DNA from 2 places in the Methylobacterium oryzae genome. Region 2 is predicted to be linked to the other one. Evidence: predicted binding sites of a transcription regulator. Region 2 holds the regulator's gene; the other holds the start of a gene.

Region 1 (3,404 bases), 450 kb from region 2:
ACCTTCACGGCCAGAGCCTCGGGCTTCAGCCGCTTGCCGCCGCAGGCGGCGCAGGGCGTCTCGCTCATGAAGCGCCCGATCTCCTCGCGCACGGCGTCCGAGTCGCTCTCCTTGTAGCGGCGCTCCAGGTTCGGGATCACGCCCTCGAAGGGCTTGTTGACCGTGTACTTGCGCAAGCCGTCGTCGTAGGCGAAGCGCACCGCCTGCTTGCCCGAGCCGTAGAGCACGATGGCGCGGGCCGTCTCCGACAGGCTCTGCCAGGGGACGCCCGTCTTGAAGCCGAAATGCTCGGCGAGCGCCTCGAGCGTCTGGCCGTAATAGGGCGAGGTCGACTTCGCCCAGGGGCCGACCGCGCCGCGCTTCAGGCTTAAGCCAGGGTCGGAGATCACCAGCTCGGGATCGATCCGCATCTCGTGGCCGATGCCGCTGCAGGTCGGGCAGGCGCCGAACGGGTTGTTGAACGAGAACAGCCGCGGCTCGATCTCCGCGATGGTGAAGCCCGAGACCGGGCAGGCGAAGCGCGACGAGAAGGTGACGGTCCGCGGCGCCTCGCCCTCGGGGGCGTCGGCGAACACGATCTCGGCGACGCCGTCGGCGAGTTCCAGCGCGGTCTCGAAGGACTCGGCCAGCCGCGAGCCGATATCGGCCCGGACCACGATCCGGTCCACCACCACGTCGATGTCGTGCTTGAACTTCTTGTCGAGCTTGGGCACATCGTCGATGGCGTAGTATTCGCCGTTCACGCGCAGCCGCTGGAAGCCTTTCTTCTGATATTCGGCGATCTCCTTGCGGTACTCGCCCTTCCGCCCGCGGACCACGGGCGCCAGCAGGTAGAGCCGGGTCTTCTCCGGCAGCTCCAGCACCCGGTCGACCATCTGCTGGACGGTCTGGCTCTCGATCGGCAGGCCGGTGGCCGGCGAGTAGGGGATGCCGACCCGCGCCCAGAGCAGGCGCATGTAGTCGTAGATCTCGGTCACCGTCCCCACGGTCGAGCGGGGGTTCTTCGAGGTGGTCTTCTGCTCGATCGAGATCGCCGGCGACAGCCCGTCGATCTGGTCGACGTCGGGCTTGGACATCATCTCCAGGAACTGGCGGGCATAGGCCGAGAGCGACTCGACGTAGCGGCGCTGCCCCTCCGCGTAGATCGTGTCGAAGGCGAGCGACGACTTGCCCGAGCCCGAGAGCCCGGTGAAGACCACGAGCTTGTCCCGCGGGATGGTCAGGTCGACGTTCTTGAGATTGTGCTCCCGGGCGCCGCGGATCGCGATGACCCGCCGGTCCTCGACGGGGGCCGGCGCGGCGTCGAACAGGGCCTCCAGCTTGGCGTCGATGGCGGCTTCGTTCCGCGCGCCGGGGGAGCTGGATTTCGCGCGAACCGGCTTGGACTCGGGCGCCTTGGACTGGGGCGCCTTGGCCGTCGCCGGGGCTTTCGGAGCCGTCTTGGAAGGCGCTTTGGCGGCAGCTTTCGGTGCGGCTTGGGCAGCACCGACGCGGCTTGCGGCACGACTTCCAGCTTGGGCTTTGGCCATGAGGGCGGCGGTCTTTCGAGGCGTCGACCGAGGCATCGACGAAATCGGACGGATTCGCGCGCGGGCCAGCCGCCGCTCCGGCTCATGTCGAGCCCGAGGGGGCCCGCGGCAAGATGCGGCCGGCGGGACGCAGGCCCGTCATGCGCCGCCCTTGCTAGAACGAAACGCGTACGTCGGCAACCGCTCGGTGAACGCGCGACCGTCTTCGCGAGCGCAGCGAAGCGATGACGCGGTGGAGCCAGCGGCCGCGATCGGAGTCCGGTGGCCCCAGCTTCGCCGTAGCTCGATTCGCCAAACCTTGGCCCACCTTCGGTGTTGCACCGCGGGCGCCGAGATCCACGTCGCCGTATCCCGCCCTCAGATCCACATCCCGACAGGTATCGATGCCAGCATGCGACGCGACCGATCCGGCCGCCCTCCGCGGTTCCGACGACCGCACGGCCACCCAGCAGCGCCTGTCCACGCGGCTGCTGTTCCTGATCGTGGGCATCGCCAACGCCACCTGGGCGCCCCTGGTGCCGCTGGTGAAGGACCGCGCCGGCCTCGACGCGGCGGGGCTCGGCCTGCTGCTCCTCACCTTCGGCGTCGGCTCGATCCTGGCGATGCCGAGCGCCGGGGCCGCGGCCGCGCGGCTCGGCTTCCGGCCGGTCCTGCTCGCCGGCACGCTCGCGATCGGCCTCGCCCTGCCGGTGCTGGCCGTGGGCTCCGGGCTCGTGCCGCTCACCGGGGCGCTGCTGCTGTTCGGGGCCGGGATGGGGGCGGTGGACTGCGTCATGAACCTGCAGGCCGTCGCGGTGGAGCGCGCCGCCGGGCGCCCGATGATGTCGGGCTTCCACGGCCTCTACAGCCTCGGCTGCATCCTGGGGGCGCTGCTGGCCAGCGTCCTGATGGGCACCGGCCTGGGCGCCGGCTGGAGCGTGCTGATCCTGGTCGCCGGCATCGTGGCCCTGTTCGCGGCCGCCTGGCCGGGCATCCTTCCGGCCGGCGGGACAGGGGGAAGCGGCGGGCCCGCCTTCGCGCTGCCCCGCGGCCCGGTGCTGGTACTGGGCCTGCTCTGCTTCGTGGTGTTCCTGACCGAGGGCTCGGCCCTCGACTGGAGCGCGGTGTTCCTGATCCAGCAGCGCGGGCTCGATCCGGCCTGGGCGGCGCTCGGCTACGCCTCCTTCTCGGTCACCATGACGGCCGGCCGGCTCGGCGGGGATGCGATCGTGGCCCGCCTCGGCCGGCGGCCCGTGGTGATCCTCGGCGGCCTGCTGGCGGCGGCCGGCCTCGCGCTCTCGGTCGTCATCCTGGCCTGGGAGGCGGCGCTCGCCGGCTACGCCCTGGTCGGGGCGGGCTGCGCCAACATCGTCCCGGTCCTGTTCACGGCGGCGGGGCGCCAGACCGCGATGCCCGCGCGCGTGGCGGTGCCGGCGGTGACGACGCTGGGCTATGCCGGGGTGCTGGCGGGGCCCGCGCTGATCGGCTTCGCCGCGCAGGCGCTCGGCCTGCCCGCGTCCCTGCTGATCGTGGCGGCGCTGCTCCTCGGCGTGGCGGCGGCCGGCCGGTCCCTGCGGGTGTGACCCCTCACGCCTCGGCGTTGCGCGCCATGAAGGTGGCGGGCGTCCCGTCCTCCGGGTTCACGAAGACGATGTCGGTCGGCGCCCGCCGGGGCGTGTCGATCGACAGGAACACCACCGGGTCCCCGGGCTCGAGCACCGGCATCGCGTGGACCGTGCCCTTCTCGAAGAACAGGAGCTGGCCCGGGCCGAACGCCGTCTCGGCGGCCGGATCGCCCAGCCAGACCCGGCCCCGGCCCGAGAGGCAGTAGAGGTACTCGTCGCAGGTGGCGTGATAGTGCGGCGGGGTCGGCCGGTAGATCCGGAACACCCGGGC
Region 2 (3,404 bases):
CGGCCACCAACGACGCGCTCCGCGCCGCCGGCATCTACCACGTGGTGTCGATCTCGGGCCTCCACATGGTGCTGGCCGCCGGCGTGGTGTTCTGGCTGGTGCGGGCGCTCCTCGCCGCGGTGCCGCTCTGCGCGCTGCTCTGGCCGATCAAGAAGATCGCGGCCGGCTTCGCCATGGTCGGCGTCACCGCCTACTGCGCCTTCTCGGGCTGGGACATCGCGGCCGAGCGCTCGCTGATCATGACCCTGATCATGCTCGGCGCGATCCTGGTGGACCGGCCGGCCCTGTCGATGCGCAACCTCGCCCTCGCGGCGCTGATCGCGCTCGCCCGGGAGCCGGAGGGCCTGCTCGGCCCGAGCTTCCAGATGTCCTTCGGCGCCGTGGCCGGGCTGATCGCCTGCGCGCGGCTGATCGACGGGCGGCTGCTCGTGCGCCCGGGGGCCGGGCGGATCGGGCGGCTCGTCGGGACCGGCCTGTCGGCGATCACCGGGACCCTGGCCACGACCCTGGTGGCGCAGGTCGCGACGGCCCCCTTCGCCACCTACCACTTCCAGACGGTCCAGCCCTTCGGCCTCGTCGGCAACGCCCTGACCCTGCCGCTCGTCTCCCTGGTGGTGATGCCGGCCGCGGTAATCGGCTGCCTCGCCTATCCCTTCGCCCTCGACCGGCCGGTCTGGTGGCTGATGGGGCAGGCGGTGGCCGGGATGCTGGCGATCTCGGACTGGATCGCCGGGTTCGAGCGGGCGGTCCTGGTGCTGCCGGCCTTCGGCGCCGGGGCGCTCGCCCTGCTGACCGCCGGCCTGCTGCTGGGGACGCTGCCGGCCTCGCGCCTGCGCTGGCTCGCCGTGCCGCCGGTCCTGCTCGGGCTCGTCCTCGCGGCCCGGCCCAACCACTACGACCTCTACGTCGACCGGCAGGGCGCGGGGGCCGCGGTGAGGGGCCCGGACGGGCGGCTCGCGGCCCTCGGCAGCCCTTCGGGCTTCGTCCTCGAGCAGTGGCTGAAGGCGGACGGCGACGGGCGGCGGTCCGCGGGGCTGATCGTCCGGTCCGGCAGCGGGCGCTGCGACCGGCTCGGCTGCACCGCCCGGCTGCCGGACGGGCGGGCGGTCGCCCTGGTCCGGGACCGGCGGGCCTTCCCGGAGGATTGCGCCCGCGCCGCGGTGCTGATCACGGGCCTCGCGGCGCCGCCGACCTGCACGGGGCCGCTGGTGATCGACCGGCGCGTCCTCGCCGCCCGCGGGGCCGTGGCCCTCCGGACCGACGGCGATGGCTTCGCCGCGCGCTACGCCCGGGACGACGGCCGCGCCGTGCCCTGGCGGCCGGCCGCCGGGCGCGGGCCGGGACCGCCGCGGCCGGTCACCGCGGAGCCGGGCGACCGCCCCGCGGAGGACGGGGTCGCCGCGACGCCGGAGGCCGACGCCGCGCCGGGCGGAGACCTCGCCCCCGGCGACGCGCCGGCCGAGCCGCTTCAGTAGCGGCGGACGAGGCTCACAAGGCGGCCCTGGATCCGGACCCGGTCGGGCCCGAGCACGCGGGTCTCGTAGGCCGGGTTGGCGGCCTCGAGGGCGATCGACGAGCCGCGGCGGCGCAGGCGCTTGAGCGTCGCCTCCTCGTCGTCGATCAGCGCCACGATGATGTCGCCGGTATTGGCCGTCTCCTGCTTGCGGATGACCACGAGGTCGCCGTCCAGGATGCCCGCCTCGACCATCGAGTCGCCGCGCACCTCGAGGGCGTAGTGCTCGCCGCCGGCCACGAAGTCCGGCGACAGGGTGATGGCGTGGCTCTGGTTCTGGATCGCCGAGACGGGGGTACCGGCCGCGATCCGGCCCATGACCGGGATCGAGATGGCGCGGCCGGACTCGTCGATCATCCGCGTGCTCGCCGGGGCCGGCGGCTGCTTGGACTTACCGCCCTCGACCACGCTCGGCGTGAAGCGGCGCGGCTCGGCGGGGGCCTGAGTCGCCGGAGCGGCCTGGGTCAGGCTCTCGGGGATCCGGATCACCTCGATGGCGCGCGCCCGATTCGGAAGGCGCCGGAGGAAGCCGCGCTCCTCGAGCGCCGTGATCAGCCGGTGGATGCCGGATTTCGACTTGAGATCGAGGGCATCCTTCATCTCGTCGAACGACGGCGGGACACCGCATTCCTGCATCCGGCTCTGGATGAATCGCAGGAGGTCCAGCTGCTTGCGCGTGAGCATCGACGGGGGACTCGCGGCTTGGCGGACCGCCACGTGACGGTCTCCGAAACAAATCACGAACAGGTTAAACGTTCCGCAAGTGTTCCGCAAGAGCGGCACCGCTCGGCTCGGCGCGCCGCGGGCGCGCCCGCGGGAGAAGGTCGAGAAACGCATTGACGGCGCAAGCGGAGCCGTTTCAATGCATCGCGGCGCCCCGCCGGGAAGGCGGCGGATCCGGGGTGCGGGCTGGGACCCTCTTGGAATGACGAGGATGCGACGACCCGCAGCTCTGCTGCCCCTCGGCCTCGCCGCCCTCGGCCTCGCCGGCTGCACCACCGGATTCTCCTACATCTCGCGGAACTACGTGGCGCTCACTCCCCAGGTCGTCACGATCGGCTGCAAGGAGCCCTACGAGGTCTACGACAACCGGCAGCTGCGCCGGATGCTGATCGTGTCCAACGCCCTGCGCGAGTATACCGGCTGCAACCTGAGCGAGGTCCGGATCGATCCGGAGCCGGGCGCCACCCGGGTGAAGCGCTTCCGCACCGCCGCCCGGGCCTATCTCGACGAGACCGTGCGCGAGGATTGCCGGATCACCGGCGAGACCGTGTTCGATCCGCTGAAGACCGAGTTCGCCTACGCCTGCGACGCGCCGATCGAGAAGCGCGGCACCGTGGTCCCCCGCCTGCCGGGCCGCAATCCGGGCCTCGGCGTGCGCTGACCGGCCGGCGGCGCGTCCTCAGGCGCCCGGCTTCGGGAAGGTCCGCTCCGCGGCGTCGCCGGCGGCGGCCAGCAGGGCGCGGGCGAAGGCCCGGGCCTCCGTCCGGTCGAGCACGATCGCGGCGGTGACCGGCGCACCGCCGAGGTCGGCGAGGGCGAGTTCCAGGCGCACCCCGTCGGGCACGGCGCTCGCCTGAAGGCTCCAGCCGGAGCCCCGGTCCGTGCTCTCCGCCATCGTGTTCCTCCCGCATGCCCGGCACGGCGCCGCGCGCCCACCGGAACGGCCAGGCCCGGGACCGCTCCCGGAGCCGCGCTCCGATCTTCCCTGCCTCGCCTGTCCGCGTTCCTCAAGGCCACAGGCCGCGCAGGGGTGGAGATGCGCGCCGTCGCGGATGCCGGCGGCCGCATCGCGGCGACGCGGGGCGGCACGGGTCCGCGCCCGCGCCGCAGCGCGGGCGAGGGCAGGGGCGGCCGGGATGGGAGCCGGCTTCGGGGCGATTGACGCGAG

What was found. The regulator LexA, encoded in region 2, represses DNA repair genes until DNA is damaged. The targets are predictions, from matches to a motif close to TGTTCNNNNTGTGTTCNG.
Region 1: a site for LexA is predicted at 1,685-1,702, ahead of uvrA (excinuclease ABC subunit UvrA). Genes of this name have one in related genera too.

Annotation. Positions count from the first base shown of each region.
Region 1 covers NZ_CP090349.1:3,241,754-3,245,157, forward strand. The annotation lists gene uvrA (excinuclease ABC subunit UvrA) at 1-1,529, opposite strand, end outside; gene LXM90_RS15450 (MFS transporter) at 1,913-3,091, shown strand; gene LXM90_RS15455 (cupin domain-containing protein) at 3,096-3,404, opposite strand, start outside.
Region 2 covers NZ_CP090349.1:2,794,370-2,797,773, forward strand. The annotation lists gene LXM90_RS13425 (ComEC/Rec2 family competence protein) at 1-1,475, shown strand, start outside; gene lexA (transcriptional repressor LexA) at 1,469-2,197, opposite strand; gene LXM90_RS13435 (hypothetical protein) at 2,448-2,897, shown strand; gene LXM90_RS13440 (hypothetical protein) at 2,916-3,131, opposite strand.